DNA from 2 places in the Streptomyces sp. Je 1-369 genome. Region 1 is predicted to be linked to the other one. Evidence: predicted binding sites of a transcription regulator. Region 1 holds the regulator's gene; the other holds the start of a gene.
What was found. The regulator HrcA, encoded in region 1, represses chaperone genes, less so after heat shock. The targets are predictions, from matches to a motif close to TTNGCACTCNGNNNNNCNGAGTGCNAA.
Positions count from the first base shown of each region.

Region 1 (7,470 bases):
GGCCTTGAGGCCGCGCTCGCCCTTCCACTGCGTGATGCAGCGCGACGCGGTCCACGGCACGACGGCGTCGACGCCGGTCTCCGTCATGGTCTCCACGGCGAGCTCGCCGCGGTCGCCCTTGGGCAGGGCCTGTACGACGGTGATGCGGGGCGACTCGGCGGGTTCGTCGGCGACGGAGTCCATGTGGACGATCAGCCGGTCCTTGCCCTCGGTGTCCACGACCACGCACTCCGCCCAGCGTCCGGCGCCGTCGGTCAGGACGACGTCCTCACCGGCGCGCAGCCGCTTCACGGAGACGGCGTGCCGACCCTCGGGCCCGTCGAGCACATAGCGCCCGCCCTCACCCGCGTCGAAATGCTCGACGACGAAGACCGGGGCGGTCATGCGGCACCCCCCGAAGCCGACGCGGCCTTCGCCCTCGCCTCGGCGAGTTCGGCGGCGAGGACCTCGACGAGCTGTCCGGCGGGCAGCTCGCGGGCGAGCCGGTGGCCCTGCCCGGCCCAGAGCGCCATGGCCTGCGCGTCCCCGGCCTTCGCGGCGGCCTTGCGCACGGCGCTGGTGAGGTGGTGGACCTCGGGGTAGGCGGCGGGGGCGTACGGGCCGTGCTCACGCATGAAGCGGTTGACGAGGCCGCGCGCGGGGCGCCCGGAGAACGCCCTGGTCAGCTCGGTCCGCACGAAGAGCGGGTTGGTCATGGCCTGCTTGTGGAGCGGGTTCGCGCCCGACTCGGGGGTGACGAGGAAGGCGGTGCCGAGCTGCGCGGCGTCGGCGCCCGCGGCGAGCACGGCGGCGATCTGCGCGCCGCGCATGAGCCCACCGGCGGCGACGATCGGAATCTGCACGGTCTCACGCACCTGCGTAATAAGTGAGAGCAACCCGATCCCGGCCCCATCGGCCTCCGGATTGTCCTTGTGTGTCCCTTGGTGCCCGCCCGCCTCGATGCCCTGCACGCACACGGCGTCGGCGCCCGCCCACTGGGCGGTCTGGGCCTCTTCGGCGGTGGTGACGGTGACGACGGTCAGGGTGTTGACGCGGGCGAAGGCGTCGAGGACGTCACGGGTGGGGCAGCCGAAGGTGAAGGAGACGAGCGGCACGGGGTCGTCGAGCAGGATCGCCAGCTTGGCGTCGTACCCGTCGTCGCGCCCGCTGTCCGGGTCGCCGAGCTCCGTCTCGTACCAGGTGGCTTCGCCGGCGAGCTGATTCCGGTACACCTCGATGGCCGCGGCGTCCGCGGTGTCGGGCTGCGGCATGAACAGGTTGACGCCGAACGCGCGCGAGGTGAGCCCCCGCAACTGTTTGATCTCCTGGTACATCCCGTCGGCGGTCTTGTACCCGGCAGCGAGAAACCCGAGCCCCCCTGCCTCGGCCACGGCCCCGGCCAGCGCGGACCCGGAGGCACCGCCCGCCATGGGGGCCTGCACGATCGGAAGACGACAGAGCTCGGTCAGTGCGGAGGACATGACGGCATCGTGCCACGCCCTACATCCCGCACCGAATCGCGCACCCCGCACCGGGCGTGCGCCGCCCCGTCCGCCCCCTGCCCACCGTCGGCGTCTGCGGCCCGTCCCGGGTTGCTCGCGCAGTTCCCCGCGCCCCTGAAAGGCCCGTCCCGGGCCCCTTCAGGGGCGCGGGACGGGTTGCTTTTAGGGGCGCGGGGAACTGCGCCACCAGCCCCCACGCACCCGCGGACGACGACAGAACCCCCGGCAGCGGAACGAACCGTCGCCGGGGGCCGAAGTCACCGCTCAAGGCGCTACCGCCCGTTGAACGCGTCCTTCAGGCGGGAGAACAGGCCCTGCTGCCCCGGCTGGAACTGCCCCGTGGGCCGTTCCTCACCCCGCAGCTGCGCCAGCTCCCGCAGCAACCGCTCCTGCTCGGGTTCGAGCTTCGTCGGCGTAAGGACCTCGACGTGCACGATGAGGTCACCGCGACCGCCGCCCCGCAGGTGCGTGATGCCGCGCCCGTGCAGCGGCACGGACTGCCCCGACTGCGTGCCGGGCCGGATGTCGATCTCCTCCAGGCCGTCGAGCGTCTCCAGCGGCACCTTCGTGCCGAGGGCCGCCGCGGTCATCGGGATCGTCACCGTGCAGTGCAGGTCGTCGCCGCGCCGCTGGAAGACGGCGTGCGGCAGCTCGTGGATCTCCACGTACAGGTCACCGGCGGGGCCACCACCGGGGCCGACCTCGCCCTCGCCCGCGAGCTGGATCCGCGTGCCGTTGTCGACACCGGCCGGGATCTTGACGGTCAGCGTCCGCCGCGAGCGGATCCGCCCGTCGCCCGCGCACTCGGGGCACGGCGTCGGCACGACCGTGCCGAACCCCTGGCACTGCGGGCAGGGCCGCGAGGTCATGACCTGGCCGAGGAAGGACCGCGTGACCTGGGACACCTCACCGCGACCGCGGCACATGTCACACGTCTGGGCCGAGGTACCGGGCGCGGCACCTTCACCACTACAGGTCGTACAGACGACAGCCGTGTCGACCTGGATGTCCTTGGTGGTCCCGAAGGCGGCCTCGTCGAGGTCGATCTCCAGACGGATCATGGCGTCCTGGCCGCGACGCGTGCGCGAGCGCGGTCCGCGCTGCGACGCCGTCCCGAAGAACGCGTCCATGATGTCGGAGAAGTTGCCGAAGCCGCCGGCGCCGAAGCCACCCGCGCCTCCGCCGCCGCCCGCCTGGGACAGCGGGTCGCCGCCGAGGTCGTAGACCTGCTTCTTCTGCGGGTCCGACAACACCTCGTACGCGGCGTTGATCTCCTTGAAGCGCTCCTGAGTCTTCGGGTCCGGATTCACATCCGGGTGAAGCTCACGCGCCAGCCTGCGGAAGGCCTTCTTGATTTCGTCCTGGGAAGCGTCGCGGCGCACGCCGAGTACGGCGTAGTAGTCCGTGGCCACTTACGACTCCGCCAGGATCTGTCCGACGTAACGTGCCACTGCGCGTACTGCTCCCATCGTTCCCGGATAGTCCATGCGGGTCGGTCCGACCACGCCGAGTTTGGCGACTGCCTCGCTTCCCGAACCGTAGCCGACCGAGACCACGGACGTGGAGCTGAGCCCCTCATGGGCGTTCTCGTGACCGATCCGTACGGCCATGCCCGAATCCTGCACTTCCCCAAGCAACTTGAGGAGCACGACCTGCTCCTCGAGGGCTTCGAGAACGGGCCGGATGGTGAGGGGAAAGTCATGTCCGAAGCGAGTGAGATTGGCGGTGCCGCCGATCATCAGCCGCTCTTCCGTCTCCTCCACGAGCGTCTCGAGGAGGGTGGACAGGACCGTCGCGACAGTGCCGCGGTCCTCGGCCTCGAAGGCCTCGGGCAGGTCCTGCACCAACTGTGGCACATCGGCGAAGCGCCGCCCCGCGACCCTGCTGTTCAGCCGGGCCCGCAGGTCCGCGAGCGCACTCTCGCCGAACGGCACCGGGCAGTCGATCATGCGCTGCTCGACCCGGCCCGTGTCGGTGATCAGTACGAGCATCAGCCGGGCGGGAGCCAGCGAGAGCAGCTCCACGTGCCGCACCGTCGACCGCGTGAGCGACGGGTACTGCACGACGGCGACCTGCCGGGTGAGCTGCGCGAGCAGCCGCACCGTGCGTCCCACGACGTCGTCGAGGTCGACGGCGCCGTCGAGGAAGTTCTGGATGGCGCGCCGCTCGGGCGCGGTCATCGGCTTGACCCCCGCGAGTTTGTCGACGAAGAGGCGGTAGCCCTTGTCGGTGGGGATGCGCCCCGCGCTGGTGTGCGGCTGGGCGATGAACCCTTCCTCCTCCAGCACCGCCATGTCGTTGCGGACGGTGGCCGGGGAGACCCCCAGACGGTGCCGCTCGGTGAGCGCCTTGGAGCCGACGGGCTCCTCCGTCCCCACATAGTCATGGACGATGGCGCGCAGCACTTCGAGCCTGCGTTCACTGAGCATCGCGCACACCTCCAGCTGTCTCCGTCGTTCACGACGGGCCCCGGTATGCCCCGAGCCCCCTCGCCTGGCACTCCCCGCGGGCGAGTGCCAGCACTTCAAAAGGTCAGTGTACGGCCGTCGGGTACGGGCCGGGCAAGACAGCGGCTGCCGAACACCGCCCGTACGGATAGCGTCACCGTATGAACGTGACGCCGGCATGGGAAGCGGCGGGCTGGGAGCGGCTCGCCCCGCGCGTGGGACGGTGCCGTCTGCCCGTCTGGGACTGCACGGCGGGGCTCGTCGTCGGCGACGACGCGGCCCTCATGATCGAGGCGGGGTCGAGCCTGGCCGAGGGCGCGGCGCTGCGCACGCAGGCCCGGCGGATCCTGGGCGGCGACCGCAGGGTGACCCATCTCGCGCTCACGCACCCGCACTTCGACCATGTACTCGGGGCTGCGGCGTTCGCGGGCGTGGAGGTGTACGGGGCGGTGGGCATCGACACGGTCTTCGCCAGGGGCCGCGACTCGCTGCGCGAGGACGCGGTGCGGCACGGCCTGGACCCGGACGCGGCGGCGGAGGCGGCCGACCTCCTGGTCCGCCCGCACCACCTGGTGTGCGGGGAGTGGACGCTCGACCTGGGCGGCGGTGTCCAGGTGCTGCTGGCCAACATCGGGCCCGGTCACTCCGGCCACGACCTGGCGGTCCTCGTGCCGGGTACCGACGGCGGCCGTGAGGTCGTCTTCTGCGGCGATCTGGTGGAGGAGTCGGGTGAGCCGCAGGCGGGCCCGGACGCGGCGCCGGGCCACTGGCCGGCGGCGCTCGACCGCCTCCTGGATCTGGGCGGCGAGGACGCGCACTACGTACCCGGGCACGGAGCGACGGTGAATGCGGCTTTTGTCCGTGCCCAACGCGCCACACTGGCAACCCGCTTCGGCGTGTCGTGACGCGTGACGCCTCCGCTCTTCCTATCGTCACCAGAATGCGCCAGTACTCCGCCGACCTCACGCCCCCTTGGAAGAAGCCGAAGCCCGTACCGGAGGTGGCGGCCGACGCCGGCCTCGTGGTCGAGGAGCTGAGCACCGGTTTCTGCGGGGCGGTGATCCGCTGCGAGAAGACGGCGCAGGGCCCGACGGTGACGCTGGAGGACCGCTTCGGCAAGCACCGCGTCTTCCCGATGGAGCCGCGCGGTTTCCTGTTGGAGGGCCGCCCGGTCACCCTGGTCCGCCCTTCGCGGGCCGCGGCCCCCGCACGTCCCTCCCGCACCGCGTCCGGCTCGGTGGCCGTGCCCGGTGCGCGGGCCAGGGTCGCCCGCGCGGGACGCATCTACGTGGAGGGCCGTCACGACGCCGAACTGGTCGAGCGCGTCTGGGGCGACGACCTGCGCATCGAGGGCGTCGTCGTGGAGTACCTGGAGGGCGTCGACGACCTCCCCGCGATCGTCGCCGAGTTCGACCCGGGGCCGGACGCCCGCCTCGGCGTCCTGGTCGACCACCTGGTCCCGGGCTCCAAGGAGTCCCGCATCACGACGCAGGTCACCAGCGCCCACGCCCTGGTCGTCGGCCACCCCTACATCGACATCTGGGAGGCGGTGAAGCCGTCCTCGGTCGGCATCCCCGCCTGGCCCCGCGTCCCCCGTGGCCAGGACTGGAAGACGGGCGTCTGCCACGCCCTGGGCTGGCCGCCCAACACGGGGGCGGCCTGGCAGCGCATCCTGGAGTCGGTCCACTCCTACAAGGACCTGGAGCCCCCGCTCCTCGGCCGCGTGGAAGAACTCATCGACTTCGTCACGCTCCCGTAGGCACCGGGGCCGGGTGGCCTGGTCAGTCCACCAGGTCCCGCACCACGGCGTCGGCGAGCAGCCGCCCCCGAAGCGTCAGGACGGCGCGCCCCTCCCCGTACGGTCCGGCCTCGAGCAGTCCCTCGTCCCTGGCCCGTACGGACGCCGCGAGGCCCGCCTCCCGCAGCAGCGACAACGGGCAGCCCTCCCGCAGCCGGAGCTCCAGCAGGATCCGCTCTACCCGCCGATCCTCCGCGGACAGCACCTCACGCCCGGCCCCGGGCGAGCCACCGCCCGCCAGCGCCCCCGCGTAGGCCCCGGGATGCTTGACGTTCCACCACCGCACGCCGCCGACGTGGCTGTGCGCGCCGGGCCCGGCGCCCCACCAGTCGGCGCCGCGCCAGTACAGCTCGTTGTGCAGGCAGCGGCCGCTGTCGGACGTGGCCCAGTTGGACACCTCGTACCAGGAGAAGCCCGCGTTCCCGAGCACCTCGTCGGCGATCAGGTACCGGTCGGCGTGCACGTCGTCGTCGGTCATCGGCACTTCGCCGCGCCGGATGCGCCGCGCCAGCTGCGTGCCCTCCTCCACGATGAGCGCGTAGGCGCTGACGTGGTCGGGGCCCGCGCCGATCGCCGCGTCGAGCGTGGCGCGCCAGTCGTCGTCCGTCTCGCCGGGCGTGCCGTAGATCAGGTCGAGGTTCACGTGGTCGAAGCCCGCGGCGCGTGCCTCGGCGACGCACGCCTCGGGGCGCCCGGGTGTATGCGTACGGTCGAGCACCTTCAGGACGTGCTGCTTCGCGCTCTGCATGCCGAAGGACACACGGTTGAAGCCACCCTCCCTGAGCTCGCTCAGGTACGCCTCGTCGACCGACTCCGGGTTCGCCTCGGTCGTGATCTCCGCGTCGTCCGCGAGCCCGAACTCGTCCCGCACGGCGGCGAGCATCGCCACGAGGTCGCGGGCGGCGAGCAGCGTCGGCGTGCCGCCCCCGACGAACACGGTCCGCACGGGCCGCGGGTCGTCGCCCAGGACCTTACGGGCGAGCCGCACCTCGTCGGAGAGGGTCTGCGCGTAGTTGTCGCGGGAGGCGAGGACGCCGCCGGAGCCGCGCAGCTCGGTCGCGGTGTACGTGTTGAAGTCGCAGTAGCCGCAGCGCGTGGCGCAGTACGGGACGTGCAGGTAGAAGCCGAGGGGGCGGGAGGCCGCGCCGTCGAGGGCGGACGCGGGCAGCGCGCCGTCCTCGGGCATGGGCTCACCATCGGGCAGTGCGGAGGGCATGCGGCCAATTGTCCCCCACCCGAGACCGCACCCCGCTCGCCCTGCCTCGCCGGGCCGCGCCTCACCGCGCCCGCAGCACCAGCAGTGCCAGGTCGTCGTCCGGAGGGCGTTCCGAGAACTCGTGGACGAGGCGCTTGATCCGTTCCGCCACCAGGTCCGCGTCGAGCCCCGCGCAGCTCGCCAGCGCCCGTGCGAGGCCGTCGCCGTCGTCGAACTGGCGTCGGCCCGTCCGGCGCTCGGTCACGCCGTCCGTGACGCACAGGAGCGTCTCGCCGGACCGCAGGTCGAAGCTCTCACTCTTGTACGTCTCGTCGTCGACGACCCCGAGCAGCATCTGCGGAGTGGCCGCCTCCCGGACCTCACCGGCGGCGGACATGACGAGCGGCAGCGGATGCCCGGCGCAGGCGAGGGTGATGCGCACTCCTCCTTCGTACGGGACGATCTCCCCGTACAGGAGCGAGAGGAACCGCGACGTGGGGCTGTCGGGCGGCGCGCCCTGCCCGCCCGCCGCCGCGACGACCGCCGCCG
Region 1 is NZ_CP101750.1:2,988,899-2,996,368, forward strand. It holds gene NOO62_RS13655 (16S rRNA (uracil(1498)-N(3))-methyltransferase) at 1-384, opposite strand, end outside; gene NOO62_RS13660 (nitronate monooxygenase) at 381-1,460, opposite strand; gene dnaJ (molecular chaperone DnaJ) at 1,754-2,893, opposite strand; gene hrcA (heat-inducible transcriptional repressor HrcA) at 2,894-3,910, opposite strand; gene NOO62_RS13675 (MBL fold metallo-hydrolase) at 4,096-4,833, shown strand; gene NOO62_RS13680 (DUF3097 domain-containing protein) at 4,869-5,687, shown strand; gene hemW (radical SAM family heme chaperone HemW) at 5,710-6,942, opposite strand; gene NOO62_RS13690 (SpoIIE family protein phosphatase) at 7,004-7,470, opposite strand, start outside.

Region 2 (7,470 bases), 1.0 Mb from region 1:
AGGAGTTCCCGGTAGGCCAGCAGGCCGCGCACGATGTTCTTGGACAGCTCGGTGCGATCCACCCGCACGATCCGCTTGCGCGGCTCCCCGTCCTGCTCGCCCGCCTGCTCCCGCAGCGTCCGCATCCGCTCCTCGACGTCGTCCCACCGCGACCGCTCCCGCAGGAAGTCCGCGTCGGCACCGAGCCCGTGCACCCCGATCCGGGTGCCCGACGTGCCGCCGACGACCCGCACGCAGCACTCGGTGAACGCGTCGGCCCACCGCCCGGTGAGGAAGCCGAGCCGGTCCGCGCCGAGCATCCCGCGCAGCAGCTGTTCGGCCACGTCGTCGGGGAGCATCCGGAAGTAGTCGGCGGGCGCCCACGGGGTGTGCGAGAAGTGGCCGATGCGCAGGTCCTCGCGGAGTTCGCGCAGCATGCCGGGCACCAGCGCCAGGTGGTAGTCCTGCACCAGGACTGCCGCCCCCGGCGCCGCCTCGCGGGCCAGCGCCTCGGCGAACGCCCGGTTGTACGTCTCGTACGCCGCCCACTGCGCCCGGAACTCCGGTCCGAAGGCCGGTTCCAGGGGCGTCTGGTACAGCATGTGGTGGACGAACCACAGCACGGAGTTCGCGATGCCGTTGTACGCGTCGGCGTGGACGCGCGCGTCGATGTCCAGCATCCGTACGCCGGGTTCCCCGACTCCGCGCCGCACGGCCTCGCGGTCGCCCTCGCCGAGCGCCGCGCACACCCACAGCGCGTCCGCCTGGTCGCCGATCGCGCTGAGTCCTGAGACGAGCCCGCCGCCGCCGCGCTTCGTGGTCAGCTCACCGTCCTCTCCGACGGTGTACGAGACGGGGCCGCGGTTGGACGCGACGAGGACCTGCGCTGCTGACGGTGCGGACTCGGAGACCATGTGGCAAAACGTAGCCCGTCCTGTAAACCCTCAAACGTACGGCGGCCGGACTCTCCGGGAAGGGGATCCGGCGGCGGGGTGCGGCGGTGTGCCGCCGTGTGCCAGGACGTGCCGTCGTGTGCCGCTGGGCCGGGTGGGGTCAGTCGCGGCGCTTGCGTGCCGCGACGATCACCAGCACGCCGAGCCCGCAGAGCGCGGTCGCGGTCCCGCTGAAGAGCAGGGCCCGGGAACTGCCCGTGTCGGCGAGCTCACCGCCCGCGCCGTGCCGCTCTTGGCGGTGCTGCTCCTGGGCGGGTGCGTCGGCGGAGGGCTCGGCGAACGGCTGGAAGACCGCGGCGGCGGCGGGCGCCGCGGTCGCGGTCGGGACCCCGGCGGCGACGGCGAGGGCGACACTGGCCGTGGCGAGCGCCAGTCCGCCCACCCGCCGCATGACTCGCATGGCATCTCTTGCCCACGCACATCTGACCGACGTACATCTGACCCACATAAAAGAACAATGTAGGCAAAGCGCATGACATCCGTCGGTTACGCCACGCGACGATGCGCGTACTCGGAGATATCGGCCATCGGCGGCCGCTCCTCCGTGTCCACCGCGTGTGTCCTCGGCTCGAACCCGTGCACTCCCCGGACGAACTGCGTCAGCTCAGGGCGTACGAGATGACCGCGCGCGAGCCGCACCTGCGCCGTCCGGTATATCGCCGCCGCCATCCGCCCGAGCGCCTGCCCGTCCTGGTGCCGGTGCCTGCGCACCCCCACGTCGACCTGCGCCAGCGCGTCCAGGCCCACGGTGTGCAGCGCGTCGACGAGCAGGCCCAGCTCCACGCCGTACCCGACGGGGAACGGCAGCCGCTCCAGGAGCGACCTGCGCGCCGCGTACTCGCCGCCCAGCGGCTGCACGAACCCGGCGAGCCGCGGCCAGTGCATGTTCAGGAGCGGCCGCGCCATCAGCTCCGTCACCCGGCCGCCCTGCCCGTCCGCCCCCGCGAGCGGGCGGTCGTACATCGCCTTCACGAACGCCACGTCCGGGTCGGTGAGCAGCGGGCCGACTATCCCGGAGACGAAGTCGGCGGAGAACTCCTTCAGGTCCGCGTCGACGAACGCCACGATGTCGCCGCTCGTCGCGAGCAGCGACCGCCACAGCACCTCGCCCTTGCCCGCGACGGCGGGCAGCCGCGGCAGGATCGCGTCGCGGTGGACGACCTTGGCGCCCGCGGCGGCGGCGACCTCCGCCGTACGGTCCGTGGAGCCGGAGTCGACGACGAGCAGCTCGTCGACCAGCGGAACCTTCTCCATCAGCTCGCGGCGGATCTCGGCGACGATCTCGCCGACCGTCCTCTCCTCGTCGAGCGCGGGCAGCACGACGCTCACCGACGCGCCGCCCGCCCGTTTGGCGGCGGCGAGGCGGTCCCGGGGGCGGTCGGCGACGGACCAGGAACGCCTGCTCAGCCAGTGCTCGACCTCTTCCAGCACGGTCGTGGTCCTCCCATATGTGATCCATCTCGCTGTTCGGACGACTATCTCAAGGGTCCGGGGCTTCGGTTACAGTCTTGAACAACGCCGGTGGCCATCGCATGTCGGGGTCACCACCGCGTTCACGCACAACAATCGAAACCCATAATCGAATACCGCTCATCCAGAGGGGCAGAGGGATACGGCCCGTTGAAGCCCCGGCAACCACCCAGTCGGTCTCGCGCAGTCAAGCGCAGCGAGGCTCCCGGCTAGCGAAGGTGCCAATTCCGTCTCGCGGCGAGATGCGTCGCGAGGAAGATGAGGAGAAAGGGCCTCGCCTCCATGGCTGTGCAGACTGTCGCCACCGAAAGCACCACCTCTTCCGTCTCTTCCGTAGACCTCGGGCCCGCGTCCGGCCTCTCCTGCCGTGAGTGCGGCACCAAGTTCCCGCTCGGCCCGATCTTCGCCTGCGTCGAGTGTTTCGGCCCCCTCGAAGTCGCGTACGACCTGCCGCTCGGTGACCCGGAAGCCCTGCGCAAGCAGATCGAGGCGGGCCCCGCCAACATCTGGCGCTACGCCCCCCTCCTGCCGGTCCCCGCCGACGTGGCCGACAAGCCGAACCTGAACCCCGGCTGGACCAAGCTCGTCAAGGCCGACAACCTCGCCAGGGAACTCGGCGTCCAACAGGGCAAGTTGTTCGTCAAGGACGACTCCGGCAACCCCACGCACTCCTTCAAGGACCGCGTCGTCGCGCAGGCGCTCGAAGCGGCGCGCGCCTTCGGCTTCACCACGCTGTCCTGCTCCTCCACGGGCAACCTCGCGGGCGCGGTGGGCGCCGCGGCGGCCCGCGCCGGCTTCCGGTCCTGCGTGTTCATCCCGCACGACCTGGAGCAGGGCAAGGTCGTCATGGCCGCGGTCTACGGCGGCGAGCTCGTCGGCATCGAGGGTAACTACGACGACGTGAACCGCTTCTGCTCCGAGCTCATCGGCGACCCGCTGGGCGAGGGCTGGGGCTTCGTCAACGTCAACCTGCGGCCGTACTACGGCGAGGGCTCCAAGACCCTCGCGTACGAGATCTGCGAGCAGCTCGGCTGGGAGCTGCCCGACCAGCTGGTCATCCCGATCGCGTCCGGCTCGCAGCTCACGAAGATCGACAAGGGGCTCAAGGAGCTCATCGCCCTCGGCCTGGTCGAGGACAAGCCCTACAAGATCTTCGGCGCGCAGGCGGAGGGCTGCTCGCCGGTGTCGGCGGCGTTCAAGGCGGGCCACGACGTGGTCCGCCCGCAGAAGCCGAACACGATCGCCAAGTCCCTCGCGATCGGCAACCCGGCCGACGGGCCGTACGTGCTGGACATCGCGCGGCGTACGGGGGGTGCGGTGGAGGACGTGAACGACGAGCAGGTCGTCGAGGCGATCAAGATCCTTGCCCGCACGGAAGGGATCTTCGCGGAGACGGCGGGCGGTGTGACGGTGGGCGTCACGAAGAAGCTTTTTGAGGCGGGGCTCCTTGACCCGGCCCTCACCACGGTCGTCCTGAACACCGGGGACGGCCTGAAAACCCTCGACGCCGTTGCCGAGACCTCTCAGGCGACGGCGACGATCAAGCCGAGCCTTGAGGCGTTTCGCTCCGCGGGTCTTGCCGGCTGAGGTTGTTGCTTCCCTGCGGGACGGCTGTGGCTGGTCGCGCAGTTCCCCGCGCCCCTGACGGGGCGCCACCTGACCGCCCCCTGACATACCGAGGTGAACCGTATGAGCGTCAACGTCCGTATCCCCACCATTCTCCGTACCTACACCGGCGGCAAGGCCGAGGTCGTCGCCGAGGGGGCGAACCTCGGGGAGGTCATCGCCGACCTGGAGAAGAACCACAACGGCATCGCCGCCCGCGTCCTGGACGACCAGGGCAAGCTGCGCCGCTTCGTCAACGTGTACGTGAACGACGACGACGTCCGGTTCGAGCAGGGTCTTGAGACGGCCACTCCGGACGGCGCGGGCGTCTCGATCATTCCCGCCGTCGCCGGCGGCTGATCTTTTCGCAACCACTCTGCGTTATCTGAATTGCCCCCTCCGCGAGAGAAACGGAGGGGGCAATTCTGCATGGTTGAGCGCGGTACAGTTGGGAAGCGCGCCCCGCCGCCCGTGCCGAGCGCATATACGAAGTCGGCCTCTGTCCGACAAGAAGTAGCCAAAGAGCGCTGCCCATTTGAACCTTTTGCGGCTTTTGCCTGGCCCGACTTGCCCTGAATTCGGACGGAATCTCCGTAAATTACCGATCGGGCGTGCCCAGAATTCTCGTCCGATTGACCTGTTGCAGACGGCAGTTGGACAGATACATTCAGCGGCGGTCGACGCGTTCCGGCGCACACCCCTACCAGTGGGGGGTGAGGTCTGACCCGGGTCCGCGAAGTGCGGTCCTGTGCAAGGGCCAGTAATAGGGGAGTTAGGCATGGCTCAGGGCACCGTCAAGTGGTTCAACGCGGAGAAGGGGTACGGCTTCATCGCGGTCGACGGTGGTGCGGATGTTTTCGTCCACTACAGCGCGATCCAGATGGACGGTTACCGCACCCTTGAAGAAGGTCAGCGAGTCGAGTTCGAGATCTCGCAGGGCCAGAAGGGTCCGCAGGCGGACATGGTCAAACTCGCCGTCTAGCTCGGCGCGACCGACCACCGAAGCAAGCATCGCGAGGGGCTCGTATCCCAACAGGGGTACGGGCCCCTCGTGTGTGCCGGACCGGCCCCGGGATGCTTCCGGACCTCTCCCTCGGATCCCCCCGGGATCCGTGAGAGGCGCTTGCACTCGCAGGGGTCGAGTGCTAATCATTGGGCTTAGCACTCTCCCAGTGAGAGTGACAGAACTTGGATCGGGTCGGTGAGGCCCGCAGGCCGGGTGGGGCAAGGAACCACAAGGGCTGCAGGCCGTCCGTCGCGGGCACCAGCACGGTCCGTTTGCTTTTCCACCCCGTCCGGGAGGACCACTTCACATGGCCAAGATCATCGCGTTCGACGAGGAGGCACGGCGCGGCCTCGAGCGCGGCATGAACCAGCTCGCCGACGCCGTCAAGGTGACCCTGGGCCCCAAGGGTCGCAACGTCGTCCTCGAGAAGAAGTGGGGCGCCCCCACGATCACCAACGATGGTGTTTCCATCGCCAAGGAGATCGAGCTCGAGGACCCGTACGAGAAGATCGGCGCCGAGCTGGTCAAGGAGGTCGCGAAGAAGACGGACGACGTCGCCGGTGACGGCACGACGACCGCGACCGTCCTGGCCCAGGCCCTGGTGCGCGAGGGTCTGCGCAACGTGGCCGCCGGTGCCAACCCGATGGCCCTGAAGCGCGGCATCGAGAAGGCCGTCGAGGCCGTCTCCGGCGCCCTGCTCGAGCAGGCCAAGGATGTCGAGACCAAGGAGCAGATCGCTTCCACGGCCTCCATCTCCGCCGCCGACACGCAGATCGGCGAGCTCATCGCCGAGGCGATGGACAAGGTCGGCAAGGAAGGCGTCATCACCGTCGAGGAGTCCCAGACCTTCGGTCTGGAGCTCGAGCTCACCGAGGGTATGCGCTTCGACAAGGGCTACATCTCGGCGTACTTCGCCACCGACATGGAGCGTATGGAGGCGTCGCTCGACGACCCGTACATCCTGATCGTCAACTCGAAGATCTCGAACGTGAAGGACCTCCTTCCGCTCCTCGAGAAGGTCATGCAGTCCGGCAAGCCGCTGCTGATCATCGCCGAGGACGTCGAGGGCGAGGCCCTGTCGACCCTGGTCGTCAACAAGATCCGTGGCACCTTCAAGTCCGTCGCCGTCAAGGCCCCGGGCTTCGGTGACCGCCGCAAGGCCATGCTCGGCGACATCGCCATCCTCACCGGTGGCACGGTCATCTCCGAGGAGGTCGGCCTCAAGCTGGAGAACGCCGGTCTCGACCTGCTCGGCCGCGCCCGCAAGGTCGTCATCACCAAGGACGAGACGACGATCGTCGACGGTGCCGGTGACAGCGACCAGGTCCAGGGCCGCGTCAACCAGATCCGCGCCGAGATCGAGAACAGCGACTCGGACTACGACCGCGAGAAGCTCCAGGAGCGCCTGGCGAAGCTCGCGGGCGGCGTGGCCGTCATCAAGGCCGGTGCCGCGACCGAGGTCGAGCTCAAGGAGCGCAAGCACCGCATCGAGGACGCCGTGCGCAACGCCAAGGCGGCCGTCGAAGAGGGCATCGTCGCCGGTGGTGGCGTCGCTCTCCTCCAGGCCACCGCGGTCTTCGAGAAGCTGGAGCTCGAGGGTGACGAGGCGACCGGCGCCAACGCCGTGAAGCTCGCCCTGGAGGCCCCGCTCAAGCAGATCGCCGTCAACGGTGGTCTCGAGGGTGGCGTCGTCGTGGAGAAGGTCCGCAACCTCACCGTCGGCCACGGCCTCAACGCCGCGACCGGTGAGTACGTGGACATGATCGCCGAGGGCATCCTCGACCCGGCGAAGGTCACGCGCTCTGCCCTGCAGAACGCCGCGTCCATCGCCGCGCTGTTCCTCACCACCGAGGCCGTCATCGCCGACAAGCCGGAGAAGGCGGGCGCTGCCCCGGCCGGCGGCGGCATGCCGGGCGGTGACATGGACTTCTGATCGACCTCTGGTTGATCACGTCCTGACGTACCGAGGGCGGCACTCCTTCTCACGAAGGGGTGCCGCCCTCGGGCGTTTCTCGTGGGTGGGACCGGCTACGGCAGGCGGTCCAGGATCCAGGTGCAGAGTTCCTCGGTGACCAGGGTGTGCGGCTCGTTCCGGGAGGCGCAGAGGAACTCGTCCAGCTCGCTCTCCTTCTCCGCCGCGGCCGTCACCGGCTCGTACAGCTTCTCGTGCGTGTCGATGTCGCGCAGGGCGATCGCGCTGACCGTCGGCACGAAGCAGTGTTCGCGGATGTCCGCATGGGAGCGGAGGCCGATCAGGGCCGGGATCTTGTTCAGCTCGTCGGCGAGGATGCCGAAGCCTTCCAGGGTGCCGCCCGGCGCGCCGTCGATCTCGGGCAGCCCCGACGTATTGACGTGCGGCCGCCGCAACGTCACCACCCGCAGCTGCGCGACGAGTTCGTCCTCCCCCGCGGGCTGCGTGTAGAGCCGCGTACCGGTGATCGCCAGCCCCTTCCCGTG
Region 2 is NZ_CP101750.1:4,022,804-4,030,273, reverse strand. It holds gene NOO62_RS18240 (alpha,alpha-trehalose-phosphate synthase (UDP-forming)) at 1-893, opposite strand, end outside; gene NOO62_RS18235 (hypothetical protein) at 1,033-1,332, opposite strand; gene NOO62_RS18230 (glucosyl-3-phosphoglycerate synthase) at 1,419-2,363, opposite strand; SAM riboswitch class I at 2,520-2,667, shown strand; gene thrC (threonine synthase) at 2,661-3,989, shown strand; gene NOO62_RS18220 (ubiquitin-like small modifier protein 1) at 4,092-4,367, shown strand; gene NOO62_RS18215 (cold-shock protein) at 4,786-4,989, shown strand; gene groL (chaperonin GroEL) at 5,321-6,946, shown strand; gene NOO62_RS18205 (esterase/lipase family protein) at 7,042-7,470, opposite strand, start outside.
Region 2: groL (chaperonin GroEL) is a predicted target of HrcA. The motif match lies at 5,166-5,192, and genes of this name have one in related genera.